DNA from 2 places in the Rhizobium oryzihabitans genome. Region 1 is predicted to be linked to the other one. Evidence: riboswitches for the same ligand, from Rfam matches in the RefSeq annotation. Region 1 holds a riboswitch; the other holds the start of a gene.

Region 1 (9,858 bases):
GGCGGCAAAGGCGCGCTGACGCGAAGCCGGCCGCCATTCGGATGCGGAATGTCGATATGGCGCGCATGCAGATGCAGGCGCTTCTGGATGCCGCCCGGAAAGTCCCAGTTCGGATCGTCGATATAATATTTCGGATCGCCGATGATCGGGTGTCCCATATGCAGGGCGTGGACGCGCAGCTGGTGGGTACGGCCGGTATAGGGCTCCATCTCGAGCCAGGCGAGGTTTTGCGCGGCGGTATCGATGACACGGTAATAGGAAATGGCGTGATCCGCCCCCTCCTCGCCGTGCTTGGCAATGCGCATGCGGTCGCCGTCCGCCGTCTGTTCCTTGACCAGCCAGGTGGAAATCTTGTCCTGATGCTTGCGCGGAACGCCCTTGACCAGCGCCCAATAGGTTTTCTTGGTATCGCGCTCGCGGAAGGCGGCCGTCAGCTTCTGCGCAGCACCCCGGGTGCGGGCGACCACCAGCACGCCGGAGGTGTCGCGGTCGAGGCGGTGCACCAGACGCGGCTTTTCGCCCTTCGGGCTGGTCCAGGCCTCCAGAAGTCCGTCGATGTGGCGGTTGACGCCGGAGCCGCCCTGAACGGCAATGCCAGCCGGCTTGTTGAAAACAAATACCTTGTCGTCCTCATGCAGGAGCATGCGCGCCAGAAGCTCTGCGTCTTCGGAATGTTTTAGATCCCTCGAGCCGATCGGTCCGCTTTTAACCCTGAGGTCGGAATCGACCGGCGGCACGCGCACCATCTGTCCCGGCTGCACTCTCGCATCCGTCTTTACCCGGCCGCCATCCACGCGCACCTGTCCGGAGCGCAACAGCTTCTGCAATTGCCCGAAACCCAAACCCGGATAGTGAATCTTGAACCAGCGATCGAGGCGCATACCGGCCTCGTCGGCCTCGACCTTGATATGCTCGATACCTGCCATGAAATTTCCAGTCTCTCTGTCTTGATCGCACGCCCATATCTGTGGCGCGCCGTTTGGATCAAGCCTTTAGAACAAACTGCGGCCCAAGGCCAGCCCGGCGAAAACCGCGGCTATGGAAACCACAAGACTTGTAATGACGTAAATGGCTGAAAGACCGAGGGCGCCGCGCTCAAAAAGCGCAACCGCATCGAGCGAGAAGGACGAAAAGGTTGTGAACCCGCCGAGCACGCCGGTGACGAGGAACAGCCGCATTTCCATCGACGCATTGAGACGCCTTGCCACAAGCTCGACCAAAAGACCGATCAGGAACGACCCGGCCACATTGACCGCCAGAGTTCCCCAGGGAAAGTTCGGCCCCGCCAGCCGCACACTCCAGACACCGACCAGATAACGGAATACGGAACCGATTGCGCCGCCTGCGGCGACGAGAACGATATTCACCATGAGGGATTGTCTCCGGAGGAAATTGCCGGACCGGGCTGTCCGATGCATTTCTAGACCATAGAAACGGCACGCGAAACCCCTTTGCCCGGCACTTTCGTCCATTAAAATACGATTAAATTACAGCTGCGCGATTTAGCCTTCCAACAAGGCGCAGATGCTAATCTCCGTTCTTTAAGAGGTCGGCGAAGATGGCCGGAGGTTGGATGACACAGGTTCTTTCCGTTTCAGCAAATACGGCTGCCTATGCGCTTGAGGCCGTGAAGCCTTCGCAGCGCGTACCGCGCAGAACTGAGGTTGAAGAGGCCATTCACGAACTGGCGCGCAAGGCGGAACATGGAGACGACTTCCAGCTCAGATCCCTGATGACGGCGATCAAGCCGCCCGCCCTGACGCTTTATTTCCTGACAGTCGCCAGCCAGCGTCACGAACGACAGGCGACACTCGATCAGGCCGTGGAAGCCTATGAGGAAAATAACGCGAAAACCTATTCTGAAAATATCAATACAAATCAAATTGATATGTGAATATTCCAATCTTATCTCTTATATCCGGCACATCTAATGTTCCGCTTTTGCATTCAGGCTGATGTCAGGCTGTTTTTCTAAATATTTCTCACCGAATGCCGGAAAAATCACGGAGGCGATGGCCATCACGCCTTTTCCGTCACGGCGCTGAAAGCAAGGACATAATCTAAAAAGCTTGCGGCTACCGGACTTGTCACGCGTTCCGGTAGCCGTTTTTTAGTTATCAATTATGCTGGTGAGCATCGCCCTTGGCCGAGCCGGCGGAAAGCACGATCTCGACCTTACCGGCCTTTTCAAAGATCAGCGTTACCGGCACCTTGTCGCCTTCGGCAAAAGGCTTCTTCACGTTGAAGAACATCATGTGCAGGCCGCCCGGCTTCAACTCCACGATCTGGCCGGCGGGAATGACGACGCCGTCATCCAGCTTGCGCATCTTCATGACGTCGTTGACCATGGCCATTTCGTGAATTTCGGCACGGCCGGCGGCTGGGGATTCGACGCCAATCAGCTTGTCGTCACTGTCACCGGTATTCTTGATCGTCACGTAACCGCCGCCAACGGGCTGACCCGGCAGCATCGCCTTTGTCGTGCCGGCGGAGAGTTCGAGGCTGCCGGCCTTTGCGACATCCATATTCATGTCCATGTCCATAGCCATGGCAGAGTGATCATGTCCGCCCGCATGGGCCTTTTCGGTAACACGGATGGTCGGAGCCGGGCTTTTCAGCGAATGAGGATCGACACCAGCGGCCGCCACCTCATCCCACGAAACCTTGCCCTTGTCGCCGCAAAGCTGCGTCACCTTGAAGGGCAGGTCCTGCCTCGCCTCTATGCCGGAAATTTTTCCCTGCACGGCAAAGGTGTCGTAGAACTCGTCCGGCAGGTTGCCGCCTTTCCAGCGGATTTCGACCGGCCCGCTTTTGATCTCCTTGCCGTGGTTCTTGTAGGCCTTCTGATAGTCGCCCTTGATGATCTCCAGTTCCCAGCCGGCCTTTGGCTGCGGCTTGGCGGAAATGAAGCCTTCCGGCAGCTTGATCTGCACTTCGGTGGTGGCAAGTCCGCCATCGCAACCATGCGGCACCTGAAGTGCGGCAACGATGGTGCTGTCCTGTTCGGCCGAACCGTCAACGAAGGTCGCGTGAGCGAAAGCTTGTGCCGTCGAGACGGAGGCCATGAACAGGGTGCAGGTGATGATCTTGGTGGTTTTCATGTGTCTTGTCCTTGCGACTGATGCCAATAAAGCAGTGCAGCCATTGCTTGCCGCCAGCCGGCGGCGATGATCCTGTGAAACGAAGAGATCAGGCGGACAGGGATGGCGGGCCGCGTGCAGCCGGTTTGCGGATCGTCAGGACCGAGCGGAAAGTCCACTCCGCGGATAAGCGATTTTCGAGCCAGGCGAATTCCGTTCTGAGCCAGCCCGCCGCATCGGGGACCGGCACAAGAATGGATGAGGCCAGCAGGCACGCCTCGCAAAACAGGATTGCGTCGCTGGAATGGGCGGGGTTGTCCTTGGCATGCGAGGCATTCACCCCACCGCTGTGGCCCAGACAAATCTCGGCAAAGGTGCCGTCCGGCAGCCGGTAGCTCTCATCGAGCACGACTTCCGGGGCGGCGGCAAGTGCAGGCTTATGCGCGAAACCGAGCGACAACATCAGGGCTGCACAGAAAATGCGAAGCATTTTCTCCACCCCTGCCACCCGTCGTTTTCGATTTGCGTCCATATTCTCGCGATACCCCTCTTTCTCGCCGATTTCAAAGGGGAATTTTGCCGCAGCCCCAACCTCTCGAAGGGAACCATCGTCGGAGCGCAACATTTCCCTCGCGACAAGACCATTCCGGAAGGAGGATCCGACATGCCAGCCAAGTCGAAAGCGCAACAGAAAGCAGCAGGTGCGGCACTGGCCGCAAAACGCGGCGAAGTCAAGAAATCCAGTTTACAAGGTGCTTCAAAAAGCATGGAGAAGTCCATGACAGAAAAGGAACTTGATGAACTGGCATCGACAAAACGCAAAGGTCTGCCGGAGAAAAAATCAGACTGATGGCACACCGCTTCCAAACTATCGACTGCGTCTTTCGGTGGCGATGGCGCAGATGGAGCAAGAATCTGTTCAGATGCGTCATTTGGTCCTTGCCAACAGCGGGGCTTCGCAGATAATGAGCGTCGCATCACCATTGGGAGAAGCCGCTTCAATGCGGTGCCGAAGGAGCAACCGCCCCGGAAACTCTCAGGCAAAAGGACCAGCGGTGATGACGGAACTCTGGAGAGAAGCCACCTTTCATAAGGACGGCTCGCCGAAGGGATAACAATCTCAGGCGACAAGGACAGAGGGGGCTCTTGAACCCGGCGTGTTTTTCACGCCATGACCTGAGCCCGCGCGATTTTTCGCGCAACCCTGGAGGCGTCCTTGGACGATACCGCCGAGCTTGACATCACGCCGTTGCATTCCCTGCATCTTTCGCTTGGCGCCCGCATGGTGCCATTCGCCGGTTATGACATGCCGGTGCAATATCCGGCGGGCGTTCTGAAGGAGCATCTTCAGACCCGCACCTCCGCCGGCCTGTTCGACGTATCCCACATGGGCCAGGTGATCGTGAAGGCGAAGTCCGGCAACAATGCCGACGCAGCGCTTGCACTGGAAAAGCTGGTGCCAGTCGATATTCTCGGTCTCAAGGAAGGCCGCCAGCGCTACGGTTTCTTCACCGATGAGAACGGCTGCATCCTGGACGACCTGATGATCACCAATCGCGGCGATCATCTTTTTGTCGTCGTCAACGCGGCCTGCAAGGACGCCGATGTCGCCCATATGAAGGCGCATCTTTCCGACGACTGTGAAATTACCCTGCTCGATGATCGGGCGCTGATCGCTCTTCAGGGACCGCGCGCTGAAGCAGTTCTGGCCGAACTGTGGGCAGGCGTATCTGAAATGAAGTTCATGGACGTGCTGGAAGTTCCGCTGCACGATGTTCCCTGCATCGTTTCCCGCTCCGGTTATTCCGGTGAGGACGGTTTTGAGATTTCCGTGCCCGCCGCAAAGGCGGAAGAGATTGCCAAGGCCCTGCTCGAACATCCCGATTGCGAGCCGATAGGTCTTGGCGCGCGTGACAGCCTGCGTCTGGAAGCCGGCCTTTGTCTTTATGGCAATGATATCGACACCACGACCTCCCCCATCGAAGCCTCGCTCGAATGGGCGATCCAGAAGGCGCGCCGCGCTGGCGGCGACCGCGAGGGCGGTTTTCCCGGCGCAGAGCGCATTCTCGGCGAACTGAAAGACGGCACATCGCGCCGCCGCGTTGGCCTGAAGCCGGAAGGCAAGGCGCCGGTGCGCGGCCATTCGAAGCTTTTTGCGGATGCCGAAGGCAAGACGGAAATCGGCGAAGTGACCTCCGGCGGCTTCGGCCCGTCGGTTGAAGGCCCCGTCGCCATGGGTTACGTGCCAACGGCCTACACGGCTCCCGGCACTGCGATCTTTGCGGAAGTGCGTGGCAAATATCTGCCCGTCACCGTCGCAGCCCTGCCCTTCATCAAGCCCACCTACAAACGATAATCTTCATCCCATCTCCGGAGAAAATACGATGCTGAAATTTACCGCAGAACACGAATGGCTGAAGTTCGAAGGCGATATCGCCACCGTTGGCATCACCAGCCACGCCGCTGAACAGCTTGGCGATCTCGTCTTCGTCGAATTGCCGGAAGTGGGCGCCACCTTCTCCAAGGATGGCGACGCGGCGACCGTTGAATCCGTCAAGGCGGCTTCCGACGTCTATTGTCCGCTGGATGGCGAAGTGGTGGAAATCAACCAGGCCATCGTTGACGACCCCTCGCTGGTCAATTCGGATCCGCAGGGTGCCGGCTGGTTCTTCAAGCTGAAGCTTTCCAACGTCGCGGATGCCGAGACGCTGCTCGACGAGGCAGCCTACAAGGAGCTGATCGCGTAATGACGACGCCCACGGAATTTCATTTCACCGACTATCAACCCTATGATTTCGCCAACCGGCGTCACATCGGGCCGTCGCCGTCGGAAATGGCGGAGATGCTGAAGGTCATCGGCTACAAGAGCCTCGATGCCCTGATCGACGCCACCGTTCCCTCCTCCATCCGCCAGAAGGTACCGCTGACCTGGGGTGCTGCGCTGACCGAACGCGAGGCGCTCGATCGCCTGCGCGAAACGGCCAACAAGAACCAGGTGCTGACCTCGCTGATTGGCCAGGGTTATTACGGCACGATCACGCCGCCGGTCATCCAGCGCAACATTCTGGAAAATCCGGCCTGGTACACCGCCTATACGCCCTACCAGCCGGAAATCAGCCAGGGCCGTCTTGAGGCGCTGCTGAACTACCAGACCATGGTCTGCGATCTGACCGGCCTCGATGTCGCCAACGCATCGCTGCTCGATGAAGCGACGGCCGCTGCCGAAGCCATGGCCATGTGCCAGCGCGTCGCCAAGTCCAAGGCGACCGCCTTCTTCGTCGATGCCAATTGCCACCCGCAGACCATCGCGCTGATCGAGACCCGTGCGGCCCCGCTCGGCTGGAAAGTGATCGTCGGCAACCCGTTCACCGATCTCGATCCGGTCGACGTGTTCGGCGCGATCTTCCAGTATCCCGGCACCCACGGCCATGTCAGCGACTTCTCCGGCCTGATCTCGCGTCTGCACCAGACGGGCGCCATCGCCGCCGTCGCCGCCGATCTTCTGGCGCTGACGCTGTTGAAGTCACCCGGCGAGATGGGCGCGGATATCGCCATCGGCACCTCGCAGCGTTTCGGCGTTCCGGTCGGTTATGGTGGCCCGCATGCGGCCTACATGGCCGTCAAGGACGCACATAAGCGCTCCATGCCAGGCCGCCTGGTCGGCGTCTCGGTCGATGCGCGTGGCAACCGCGCCTATCGCCTGTCGCTGCAGACCCGCGAGCAGCATATCCGCCGCGAAAAGGCCACTTCCAACATCTGCACGGCGCAGGTGCTCTTGGCCGTTATGGCCTCCATGTACGGCGTCTTCCACGGCCCGCAGGGTATCAAGGCGATCGCCCAGCAGACCCACCAGAAGGCCGTGCTGATGGCCAAGGGGCTGGAAAAGCTCGGCTACACCATCGAGCCGGAAACCTTCTTCGATACGATCACCGTCGAAGTCGGTCACATGCAGGGCGTCATCCTGCGCTCGGCCGTGGCGGAAGGCGTGAACCTGCGCAAGGTCGGCGCGACCAAGATCGGCATGAGCCTTGACGAGCGCACGCGCCCGGCAACGCTGGAAGCCGTGTGGCGCGCATTCGGCGGCAATTTCTCGATCTCGGATTTCGAGCCGGACTATCGCCTGCCGAAGGAACTGCTGCGCACCAGCCAGTACATGACGCATCCGATCTTCCACATGAACCGTGCCGAAAGCGAGATGACCCGTTACATCCGCCGCCTTTCGGACCGTGATCTCGCGCTCGACCGCTCGATGATCCCGCTCGGTTCCTGCACCATGAAGCTGAACGCAACTGCGGAGATGCTGCCGATCACCTGGCCGGAATTTTCCGACATCCATCCCTTCGTGCCGGCCAATCAGGCGCTCGGCTACAAGGAAATGATCGACGATCTCTCCGAAAAGCTGTGCTCGGTCACCGGTTACGACGCCTTCTCCATGCAGCCGAATTCCGGCGCGCAGGGGGAATATGCCGGACTTCTGACCATCCGCAACTACCACCTCGCCAATGGCGGCACCCATCGCGACGTCTGCCTCATTCCCACCTCGGCGCATGGCACCAATCCTGCCTCGGCGCAGATGGTCGGCATGAAAGTCGTGCCGGTGAAGGTGCGGGACAATGGCGACATCGATATCGATGATTTCCGTGCAAAAGCAGAACAGTATGCGGAAAACCTCTCGTGCTGCATGATCACCTACCCGTCCACCCACGGCGTGTTCGAGGAGACGGTTCGCGAGATCTGCGAGATCACCCACAAGCATGGCGGTCAGGTCTATCTCGACGGCGCCAATATGAACGCCATGGTCGGCCTTGCCCGCCCCGGCGATATCGGTTCGGACGTTTCGCATCTCAACCTGCACAAGACCTTCTGCATTCCGCATGGCGGCGGCGGCCCCGGCATGGGGCCGATCGGCGTCAAGGCGCATCTTGCCCCCTATCTTCCCGGCCATCCTTCGACGGACGGTCGCGAGGGTGCGGTGTCTGCTGCCCCCTTCGGCTCGCCCTCGATCCTGCCGATCTCCTGGAGCTATTGCCTGATGATGGGCGGCGAAGGGCTGACGCAGGCGACCAAGGTTGCAATCCTCAACGCCAACTACATTGCTGAGCGGCTGAAGGGCGCTTACGACGTGCTCTACAAGTCCGAAACGGGACGTGTGGCGCATGAGTGCATCATCGACACCCGGCCCTTGGCGGATAGCTGCGGTGTGACGGTGGACGATGTTGCAAAGCGCCTCATCGACTGCGGTTTCCACGCGCCGACCATGAGCTGGCCGGTTGCCGGCACGCTGATGATCGAGCCGACGGAATCCGAGACCAAGGCGGAAATCGACCGTTTCTGCGATGCCATGCTGGCGATCCGTGAGGAAGCCCGCGACATCGAGGAAGGCCGTGCGGACAAGACCAACAATCCGCTGAAGAACGCCCCGCATACGGTGGAAGACCTCGTCGGCGAGTGGGACCGCCCCTATAGCCGCGAAAAGGGCTGCTTCCCGCCCGGCGCCTTCCGCATCGACAAATACTGGTCGCCGGTCAACCGCATCGACAATGTCTATGGCGACCGCAACCTCATCTGCACCTGCCCGCCGATGGAAGCTTACGCCGAAGCGGCTGAATAAGGCATCAGTACAAACCAACATACGAAGGCCCGGAGCAATCCGGGCCTAGAGTAATGGGCAAATATCTCCAGACACTCAACGTCATCCTCGGGTCAAGCCCGAGGATGACGGTCGAGAGGCTCAGCAGCCTGCGTAAAGAACGATCCATTCCTTCATATTTCACCCGCAAGATTTCCGGCTTCGAGGAAAGAGTGACACGATTGATCGCTCCTCGTTCCATGCTAAACCGGTTCGTGAAATCCTTGGCCATGGAGAGGAAATGCGTCTGATCTGCCTGAACGGCTGGGGTGGCAAACTCCACGACGAGCTTGTTTCTTATCTCACTGCATCCGCCCCCGATATTCTGTGCCTGCAGGAAGTCATTCATACTCCGGCCGCCACGCAGGAGTGGCTGACCTATCGCGATCACGGCATTGACCTGCCGCAGCGGGCGAATTTTCTGCGTGACGTCGCCGAAGCCTTGCCTGATCATCTGGCAATCTTCTGCCCGGCGGCGCAGGGCGATCTCTTCCATGGTGAGATCAGTTATCCCTCCCAATGGGGGCTGGCGACCTTCGTGCGCAAATCCATTGCCATTGTCGCGCAGGCCCAGGGTTTCGTGCATGGCGCTTTCTCCGCCGACGGATACGGCGATCACCCAAGGTCGCGCACCGGCCATGCCATCCGTGTCTTTGATTTCGTGGCCGGCCAGCCAGCCGTCATCGCCCATATGCACGGGCTGCGGGACCTCGATGGCAAACATGACAACCCTGCCCGTCTGGCGCAGGCAAAGCGCCTCGTTCAGCTTGTCAAAAACATTAGGGAAGAAGGCGACAGGGTTATCGTCTGCGGCGATTTTAATGTTCTGCCTGACAGCGAGACATTCGCGGTGCTGAAAGAGCTGGATCTTGTCGAACTCGTCACGACACGCGGCTTCACCGACACCCGGACATCACATTACGCCAAACAGAACCGTTATGCGGATTACATGCTGGTCAACCCGGCCGTGAAGGTCGATCACTTCAATGTCGTGAGACAGCCGGAAGTCTCGGATCATTGCCCTCTGCTGCTCGAATTCAGCTAAGCATTTGCATTGCCGACAGCCTAGTTTGAGCGTTTTCGCTTTTCTTCGGATCACGAAAAACACTCTAACTTTTTATTTTGTCGCATTTCCAGACGGAAAACCGG
Region 2 (9,858 bases), on a different replicon from region 1:
CTGCGGTCAGACGGAAAGACCCCGTGCACCTTTACTATAGCTTTACACTGGCATTCGCCAAGGCATGTGTAGGATAGGTGGTAGGCTTTGAAGCAGGGACGCCAGTTCCTGTGGAGCCATCCTTGAAATACCACCCTTATCTTCGTGGATGTCTAACCGCGGTCCGTTATCCGGATCCGGGACAGTGTATGGTGGGTAGTTTGACTGGGGCGGTCGCCTCCGAAAGAGTAACGGAGGCGCGCGATGGTGGGCTCAGACCGGTCGGAAATCGGTCGTCGAGTGCAATGGCATAAGCCCGCCTGACTGCGAGACTGACAAGTCGAGCAGAGACGAAAGTCGGTCATAGTGATCCGGTGGTCCCGTGTGGAAGGGCCATCGCTCAACGGATAAAAGGTACGCCGGGGATAACAGGCTGATGACCCCCAAGAGTCCATATCGACGGGGTTGTTTGGCACCTCGATGTCGACTCATCGCATCCTGGGGCTGGAGCAGGTCCCAAGGGTATGGCTGTTCGCCATTTAAAGCGGTACGTGAGTTGGGTTCAGAACGTCGTGAGACAGTTCGGTCCCTATCTGCCGTGGGTGTAGGAATATTGACAGGATCTGTCCCTAGTACGAGAGGACCGGGATGGACGTATCTCTGGTGGATCTGTTGTCCTGCCAAGGGCATAGCAGAGTAGCTATATACGGAATGGATAACCGCTGAAGGCATCTAAGCGGGAAACCAACCTGAAAACGAGTGTTCCCTATCAGAGCCGTGGAAGACGACCACGTTGATAGGACGGGTGTGGAAGCATGGCAACATGTGAAGCTTACCGTTACTAATAGCTCGATCGACTTCTTCGTTCCCATTGAATATGTTCATCAAGCAAAGCTTGATGACATCATTGTTCTGTCCTGACGCCCGAAGGGCTCCGGACGGGCCGCGCCATAGGGCGCGACGACCTCTGGTCTGTATGGCTGCCACGCTCATTGTTGAGCAAGGGAGCAATACGGACGGGTCACAGAAAGACGTGTTAAATTAAATGAAGCGCAAGCTTCCCAGCTTCTCGAAAACAACACTCATGTGAAAACATGAACTCTGTTGCGTTTTGCCGACCTGGTGGTTATCGCGGGGCGGCTGCACCCGTTCCCTTTCCGAACACGGCCGTGAAACGCCCCAGCGCCAATGGTACTTCGTCTCAAGACGCGGGAGAGTAGGTCGCTGCCAGGTCTGCAAAACGCAACAAACATCTTCTCAATCACACTTCGGCCCAGCCGATACCAAGGGCCGCATCAAGCGGCCTTTTTGCATTCCGGGACATAAAACCATAAGGCAAACGCCTCGTGCGTCCCTCACAGGAGACAAATCGCCTTCGGCAATTTGATCCGGCAGTATAGATCACAGCTTCGCTGTGATGCAGTCGCGATAAATCCAATAGGGATTTACGCCGGTAACGCGGGGTGGAGCAGCCCGGTAGCTCGTCAGGCTCATAACCTGAAGGCCGCAGGTTCAAATCCTGCCCCGCAACCATTTCCTACGCTGCAGTATCCCACAATAGCCCGAAACTACGATCCAGTACGCTAGACAGCTACGATCCTCGGCCTTAAATCCCCGACATAAAACACAAATTCTCAATTCAGCAGGTGTAAAGCAGGGGCGTACGTTGGCGCGGATCTTGCGGCGTGCCCGAGGGATATATGATGTGGCGGCAGTTCAATGTCGCAACTCTGACAGGCCGAAGGCGCCAACGCGGAATGCATATCTTTCCGATGACGCCACAAACGCCCTCGCGAGAACGAGCATTGTCACGCGGCATAATAATGAAATAGCGCTGTAGAGCATTTATTTCCCTAATCGTTGAAATATCGGCATACGCTATGTATTGCCGTGCGGTGTATATTTAGGAGTGAAATATAGAAATTTTTCTAACCACCCCTCGTTGCTTCTGAGTCAATGAGACGTTCAGAGATGACAACGCTGACGACCGGAACCAACCACTTTTGGAATGCAATGCTGGAGACTATCGTGGCCTTGGGCAAGGGCGCAGCGTCAGGGCTTACCCTGTTAGGCTAAACGCTTCGATCCACCAATGGCGGCAACACATGAGATACGGCACATAGGATTTGGCCTCTCCGGCGCTAAGCCTTGCTATCAGTTTCGATCTTGTTTGGTACGACGTCCACGGCACCGCGCCCGGATGTGGTGATCGACAAGGTCGCCGTCGCCGTCGAAAAAATTCGCGCAGCGGGAAAGATCGCCGGCACGCTTGCAACGCTGGAAGAAATCCCGCACTGGCGGGCGCGTGGAGTGCAGTTCTTTTACGTGCACTCCGACCCGTTTTTACGCCGCGGCCTTGCGGCGGTGAAGAATGCGCTCGCTCCTCAGTGAGGGTCTTTCGTGTAAACGAATGTCGGTACACACCAGTTAAAGCGTATTGCTAGGAGCCGGAGCATCAACCCGAGGGCCATTGCGACGAGCGAGGATATCGCGTGGGAAACCCCCAGGAGGGGCACGATCAAGTAGATCAGGCTCGTAAAGACCGAGACGGTTGCATAGAGTTCCGAACGAAACAAGAGCGGTACCTCGTTGCACAGGATATCCCGAAGTACGCCGCCCAGACATCCAGTCAGCACGCCTGCCGCCACCACGACAACCAGCGGCAGGTTGAGGTTTGACGCAATCTGGCAGCCGATGACGGTGAAGACGACCAGTCCTATCGCGTCAAGAAAAAGGAACATCTTGCGCAGGTGATACATATATCGGGCGATCGGGATCGTCGCCAGCGCAGATAATCCCGTCACGAGGAGATAGCTGGGATTTTCGACCCACGATAGCGGATAGTGGTTCAGAAAAACATCGCGCACGGTTCCACCGCCGAGGGCGGTAATGCATCCAAGCAGAAATACGCCGATCCAATCCATTTCGCGACGGCCGGCGGCGAGTGCGGCTGTCATGGCCTCTGCGACAATCGCAACGAAATAGAGGATGTGGATAATGTCGCTCGCCGGGGGAAAGATCATCAAATAACCTGAAAATTCAGTATCTGCGAATGACATGGGTTCATCGCCTATTCAGTAGTTCATCAAAGGATATGCCTGCGGGTTCCCGAATGACGGTCGAACCCCGAGGAGCGGTGCGGCGCGCGCGATGATGTCGCGCACCATCGGCGCGGCATTGAAGGCCGCCAGGCGCCCGCCACGCTCACCGGAAAGCGGGGCGTCAATGATCGACAGCACCAAATAACGAGGGCGGTGCATGGGGAATGCCGCGAGGAATGTATTGAAGTTCAGGTTCTTCGCGTATTTGCCATCGATAACCTTTTCCGCTGTCCCGGTTTTCCCACCTACATCAAAACCGGCCACCTGGGCGTTTCGGCCCGAACCTTGGGTGCCGTTGTACCAGAACAGCTCGCGGACCTTTGCGCTGGTCGAGGCCTGCAGGACACGTCTGCCGGTGATTTGGTGATGCCTCCCACTGTCGGCGATGAAGGTCGGGTGCCGAAATATGCCACCGTTTACGAGGGCCGCCGCAGCCGCAGCCGTCTGTAACGGTGTCGTGGCCAGACCGTGACCGAAGGAAATTGTTGCGGAATTGATCTTTTTCCAGTTCCTTGGCGCTGCGGGCGAGGCAATTTCCGGTAACTCCGTCTGCATCTTTGACAACAAGCCCAGTCTGAAGAGAAATTGCTGGTGACTTTCCAGGCCAACGAGATCAGCGATCTTTGCCGTGCCGATGTTTGATGAGTAGCGAAAGACTTCCCGGATTGTCAGCGGCCGTCCTCGGCCGTGAAAATCCCTGATGATGAAACCACCCATTTTCAGCGGGCGGGAGGCATCAACGACCGAGTTCAGATTGACGACGCCTGCATCAATCCCCATGGCAAGGGTGAACGCCTTGAAGGTCGAGCCCATTTCAACCGCTGAATTGCTCATGCGGTTGAACCATCCCTTTTCGTAGTCCCTGTCGATCGTGCCATCGGCAAGGCGCCGCGAAGGTTCATTCGGGTCATAGTCGGGGACGGACGCCATCGCGAGAACCTCGCCTGTGTCGACATCGATTACGACGGCACCTGCCGCTTCCGCCCGATAGTTCCTCAAGGCATCGCTAACGACGTTATGCACGATGCTCTGAACGCGCAAATCGATGGACAGCCGGACCGGTTCAAGCTGGGTGGGATCGGTAAGGCCAACTCCACGCAAGTCTGCCAGGCCTTGCCTGTCGAGATAGCGCTCAATGCCCGCCAGCCCCTGATTATCGATGTTGACATGCCCGACAATGTGAGATGCCACTGGCCCGCCAGGATAAAACCGCCGCTTTTCGGGTCTGAATCCGATGCCCGGAATGCCAAGGCGCATGATCTCAGCTTCCTGGCGGGGCGTAAGCTGTCTCCTGATCCACTGAAAACCGGAGTCAGACGTTAGTTTTCTGTGCAGATCAGCCCAATCCAGGTCGGGAACAACAGAGGCGAGCTTTTCGATGGCCTCATTTGCATCAACAACGCGGCGAGGCTCTGCATAAAGCGAGATGAGATTGATATCCGTTGCGATAAGCTGGCCGTTGCGGTCCAGAATGTCGGGGCGGGAGGCGATTATATTGGGAGATCGTGGAATACTCGCCGTCGCGTCACTCTCGGAAAAATAGCCATATTGCAGAAGGCGGACTGCGATCGCGGCATAACCGATCGCAAATGCCACGATTAGCAGGCCCACCCGCTGACGATTTCGAGCGGATGTTTTTGCGCTGCGTTTTTTGGCAGGGAGAACAAGGTATCCGACGGTACCTCTCCTGTAACGAGCAGTCAAAGACATGAAAATACTCCACGCTCAGGTATCGGGAATAGGGTGGGAATGCGGGCAGGTCCAACCGGTCACCGCACGCGCGCAGGACAGACCCTGTCACGCGGCATTTTACACCGCGCCAAATCCCGGAAAATTCGGCAATGGCGCAGGCTTGATCTGCGCATAATCAGGAACGCCACAAGGGCTTGAGACTTTCACTGATAAAGTCCATGGCAACACGTATCCGCGGCGTGTCGCGCACGTCTTCGTGGATCACCAGCCAAACGTCGATCCTGACGCCGGGATCGAGTGGATCGAACCTCACAAGACCGTGTTCCGCGGCGAGGTAGGCGGGCAGCAGTGCCACCCCGCAGCCGCCGGCGGCGGCCGCCGCCTGTATGCGCAGGTCGTTGCTGCACATGAACACCTCGTCGGCGGAAAGCCTGTCATCAAGCCAGCGATAGTGATCCGACTCCCGCATGGTATCATCGTAACTGATATAGAGAGGAGGGCCGTTTCTCGTCGGGTAGGCAGGGTCGGCATAGAGGAAATAGGGCAATTGTCCGAGGCGACGCGCAACCAGCGTGGCTTCGCTCGGCCGCTTCAGGCTGATGGCAATATCCGCCTCTCCCTTGGAGAGGGACATCGCTTCCATGGTACCGACAAGACGGAGCCTTACGTCAGGATGCTGAGATTGCAGCGCGGAGATTTGCGGCGCAATGAAGCTGTAGAGCAGCGATGGCGGCGCGGATACCACGATATCACCTTCGATACCGTTCTGGCCGGAACCGGCGCAGCGGCTCAGAGCAAATGCAGACCTGCTCATTTCCTCGGCGAAGTTCGCGACGTCGCGTCCCATATCGGTCAGTACATATGATCTTGGCCTGCGATCAACGAGCTTCACGGAAAGCGAGGTTTCCAGCGATGTGATGCGCCGACTTACAGTCGTATGATCGACGCGTAGCGCCTTGGCGGTTGCCGTGATCGACCCGTGGTGAGCGAAGGCGGAGAAAAATCGCAAATCTTCCCAATCGACCATTTTAAATTTCCTGAATTAGGTAGAGTTCGTACAAGAACCGCGTAGCGGTATCATCGCGAGAAGGCGGGTCGTGAGGTGCTTGCGCCACACCTGTCGAGCGCGTTGCCCGGTGAAACCGCGTGGAGCTGTTCAATTTTTGAAGGGGACCGGGGTGAAATGCCGCCGCTGAAGCCGGCTGACACGAGCTCCGACGCGCCGGAATGCGTCACGCCTGCCAGGGTCGTGTGCGGCAAATGCAATTGCCGCCACCGTCAATGAAAATGGTCTTGAAACTGCGTCAACGCAATCGACTGTCGATGGGGAAGGGTGACTTCCAGCCATAGGTGCTCCTTGCCCCGTTTTTGGGCTTTTGGCACCCCCTCTGTCATTGGCCTGAGAGATTCGCTCACCTTGTTTCGGCGAACTTACACCATCGGCGCGAGCATCAGCTCGCTTTTCAGAGTTTGTATGATCTTGCAGCGGTCCTTTTGCCTGAGAGTTTCCGGGGTGGTTGCTCCGTCGGCGCCGATGTCGGGAGAAATCGGTCTCTCCCGCTGCTCGATATGTGTTGCCCCACGCCTCAATCACGAGGTCTGGAGCGTTGCGATCTGGCGTTTTCACGACCGAAAGGCCCCAGATCCGCTAAACCGAACTACCGCGAGATATGGTGTCGTTTATGGCGTAAATTTGACCCGCAGCGGTTATTCTTAATCATTTCCCGCTCAGATTGACGTTATCAGATGACCAAAAGGGGTGTTTTCCCTTTCACTCGATCATAAAGATCGATCGCATCCTGCATCAGCATTCTTACGCAACCCGAGGAAGAATTCTTGCCTATGGTTCTCCAGCTTGGTGATCCGTGAATACGATAGAGCGTATCCTTGCCGTTCTGGAAAATGTACATGGCGCGCGCACCGAGAGGATTCCGGGGGCCGGGGCCATTCCGCCTGCTTCAACACTATATGGCTTGAGTTCAGGATTGCGGGCGATCATATCGTCCGGCGCCTTCCACCTTGGCCACTTCTGCTTCCATTGAACGACGGCGCGCCCTTTCCATGATCGGCCCTGAGTTCCAAGCCCGACGCCGTAACGTATGGCTCGGCCACGGGGAAGAACCCAGTAGAGGAACCTCTCATTTGTATCCACGACAATTGAATAGGCAGGCTCTGCGGTGATGTATTCGACCTCCTGTCGGAGGTATTGTGGGTCAATGGCGCGGTAATTGACTGCTGGAACGTCAAAGCCGCCATCCGCCAGCGCCGCATAAATTTCGTCGTAAGCGAAACCGGTACCCGCAGGCTTTGGCCTATTGTCCTTCGCCGTTTTTGGAGCTGTCGTCGTTTCATTTTTGTTTTCGGGCAGGGTAGCCGCGGCAACTTCGAGTTTCGTCTTGGGAACCTGCTCGCAACCTGTGGCCAGAAATGAGCTGATTGCCAAGGTGAGCAACGATCTGCGAGACAAGTGAGAATTGATTTTCTGTTCCAAGGCTGTTCTGCTGTCGAATTCTAGGGGCTATGCCGGGATCGGGGCGGACAACCGGCAAAGCGCCACGGCCCGGATGTCTGCTGCGCGACAGAAACCATGAAATCTGCCCATTCGATACTGCGCAAATGCGCAGATTGGCCCTGCGCCATTCCCGGTAAGAACGGCTTCGGTATGTACTCGGGTCTATCTTGCAAACACGACTTTTTGTCCTCTTCCGATAACTTCCGGGTCGGTCATGAAATCCGTCCGGTAACCGGGGTTGTGTCCCACTTCTGACGCCAATTGATCAAACCTGCCGCGCTTTATACCAGCGTGTCATAGTGCAACATCGCGGCCTTCATGACGTACATCCAGTCTAAAAACACGCGAGTTATCGCTCCATTTTCAAGCGAAATCGTTCTCGCCCGCCGGAAAAACCAAGAACCGGCCAATACCTCAATTGGAGCCCTTGATGCTCCAATAAGCTGTTTAGCCAAGCTGCCAAGCGAAGTAGCTTTGAGCACAGGCGGGTGCTTTGAGTACAGGACAGAAGTCCTCAATGGCGAAGTTAGCATTATCTTTGGCCAAATGTGTCGGTGACTCCGCGTTGGTCTTAACGCGATGCCCCTTAAACTCCAAAGCTCGAGAAGACGAACCTCCTGGCCATGGAGATCCGCAACTTAATGAGCGCAGACTTTTCTTACGGACAGTGGGAGGCAAAGATGCATAGACACTCGGATATCTCGAATATAGGGGTCGTTGAGATTGTTAAGTCAGCGATCGCTGATGGAAGGGCAAGTTTCAACGTCCAATCAGTTCATTCGGTCGAACCATTTGATGCTGTGTTCTATCGCGAATGCTTAGCAACGTTGCAGGGAACAGACGGCTGCCATTATGGCGCGGGTATATTTATTCCGGCGCTTGAGGAGTTGGGATACTGCTCTTTGATTGACGAGAACGTGGTCCGCCTCGCCCTTGACGAGCTGGAAATCGATCCCTGTGCGGTCCTCGGCTGCAATATATCGGCCGATAATTTGCGCAATCGCGAAACGTGGGACCTGATTGCCGGCCAGGTCCGGTCTCGTCCAACACTAGCGTCTCGACTAGTTCTCGAATTGACAGAGACGCGGCCACTACTCGATGTGACACGATCGGTAAACATGCTGAACGAGATGCGGGAGTTGGGATGCCGGATTGCGCTGGATGACTTTGGCGCAGGCTACGCATCTCCGCAACTACTCCGCTTGGTTGATTTTGATATCGTCAAAATCGATCGGTCGTTCTTGCAGCCCACAAGACGGTCTTGCTTGGACCTTGATGCTCTGGCGCATCTTATCAGCTTCGCGTCTTGCTACTCTCCTGTAGTTGTTATGGAAGGTGTCGAGACGATCGAAGACGCGCAATCAGCCGCATTGTGTGGTGCGACACACCTTCAAGGTTACGGAATCTCACTGCCGGTTCCAGTTAGTGCGAACAAAACTGGATTTAGGGGTAGTTATGCTACGCAAGCTGCAGATATCACGTGCCCAAATGTCGCCCCGGGCTCCGCCTCGAATGTTTACCGCGCACACCATGATGGCCGGCTTAAATCGTGGCCTCCGGGAGAGAGCCGCCAAGCTCCCCTTCCTGTCACTGACTTTCCTTAAACTCAAGTCGAACTAGCCAACAAGAAAATCGCAGGTAACATTAATGATTCATGCCAGGAACATGAATACCGTACATGAGTCAATTCGTTCAACTGCGGCGGGTCGTTCAACTGCGGCGGGCGCTGTAGTCTCCCCGGTTGGAAGTGTTGAACCAGAGACGGTCGGGGACCTTTCCGTATTTCGAGTGCGTCCAACATTTCGAGATCCTACCGCGCTTTTTCGTGCCGACGCGGCAGGATTTTTGATTCAATATGCAGCTGCGTTTGTTTATCTTTTGGTAAGGAGCTCTACCAGCTGGTATCTGGCGGGCGCAATCGCATGAAAATAAGTGTTGATCAGGCTCTCAGTAGCACGCGGTCGAATCGGAATAGCCTTGTAATAGCAGTCGAAAATCTGCGTCACATTGCGTTGTGCTATGGCGATGGGATTGCTGCTCGAGTGCTCTACACTGCATGCCGCAGAATAGAATCCATTTTGCCAGACTCATTCGGTGCCCTAACGATCGAGCCGTCAGGATTGCGTGTCCAGGGGTGGGGCTGGGACGGTGAGGTTGAACAGACAAGAGTGCTTCCGGCTCTGTTGCTTCTTTGCGAGCCGCCCATTGATATTGGACAAACGAGAATCAGCGTGGCGGTTAGCGTGAACAAAACTCAATGTTTTCCCGGCTTCGACCACAAATATTGGGTTCCCGCTTGTTTCGAACAGTATAGATCAGACATGGAGATTGCTGTGGTGCTCTACGATGCTTTGAGCAGTAACCGCGTCGACTTGATGGAGTACCCGTTGAATGCGGTAGAGAGTAACGCCCGATGCCCGTACCACAGGATCCAGTTAAAGAGCATCCGATGTGGTACAAAGGTGATAGCAACAGAGAATATTCCGAGTGTCTTGGAGCGATTGCGCCTAACGCGTGCCTACGACCGATACTTGGTCCATGCGACGATAGATCGTCTGAAAACTCGTCCAGATA

The links. A riboswitch is a leader RNA that binds a small molecule or an ion and turns the genes downstream of it on or off. The one in region 1 is predicted to bind glycine.
Region 2: another riboswitch for glycine. It lies ahead of G3A56_RS23120 (LysR family transcriptional regulator); the one in region 1 lies ahead of gcvT (glycine cleavage system aminomethyltransferase GcvT).

What each region holds. Positions count from the first base shown of each region.
Region 1 is NZ_CP048632.1:660,872-670,729, forward strand. Features, by position in the region: gene G3A56_RS03740 (RluA family pseudouridine synthase) at 1-926, opposite strand, end outside; gene crcB (fluoride efflux transporter CrcB) at 993-1,370, opposite strand; gene G3A56_RS03750 (hypothetical protein) at 1,574-1,894, shown strand; gene G3A56_RS03755 (copper chaperone PCu(A)C domain-containing protein) at 2,118-3,101, opposite strand; gene G3A56_RS03760 (hypothetical protein) at 3,190-3,570, opposite strand; gene G3A56_RS03765 (DUF3008 family protein) at 3,745-3,930, shown strand; glycine riboswitch at 4,055-4,142, shown strand; gene gcvT (glycine cleavage system aminomethyltransferase GcvT) at 4,297-5,436, shown strand; gene gcvH (glycine cleavage system protein GcvH) at 5,465-5,827, shown strand; gene gcvP (aminomethyl-transferring glycine dehydrogenase) at 5,827-8,691, shown strand; gene G3A56_RS03785 (endonuclease/exonuclease/phosphatase family protein) at 8,951-9,754, shown strand.
Region 2 is NZ_CP048635.1:1,373,697-1,383,554, forward strand. Features, by position in the region: rRNA gene G3A56_RS23090 (23S ribosomal RNA) at 1-845, shown strand, start outside; rRNA gene rrf (5S ribosomal RNA) at 1,098-1,212, shown strand; tRNA gene G3A56_RS23100 (tRNA-Met) at 1,437-1,512, shown strand; partial or broken gene G3A56_RS23105 (HpcH/HpaI aldolase family protein) at 2,170-2,370, shown strand; gene G3A56_RS23110 (trimeric intracellular cation channel family protein) at 2,364-3,038, opposite strand; gene G3A56_RS23115 (peptidoglycan D,D-transpeptidase FtsI family protein) at 3,054-4,790, opposite strand; gene G3A56_RS23120 (LysR family transcriptional regulator) at 4,948-5,799, opposite strand; glycine riboswitch at 6,249-6,342, opposite strand; partial or broken gene G3A56_RS23125 (L,D-transpeptidase) at 6,515-7,263, opposite strand; gene G3A56_RS23130 (EAL domain-containing protein) at 7,908-8,888, shown strand; gene G3A56_RS23135 (EAL domain-containing protein) at 9,528-9,858, shown strand, end outside.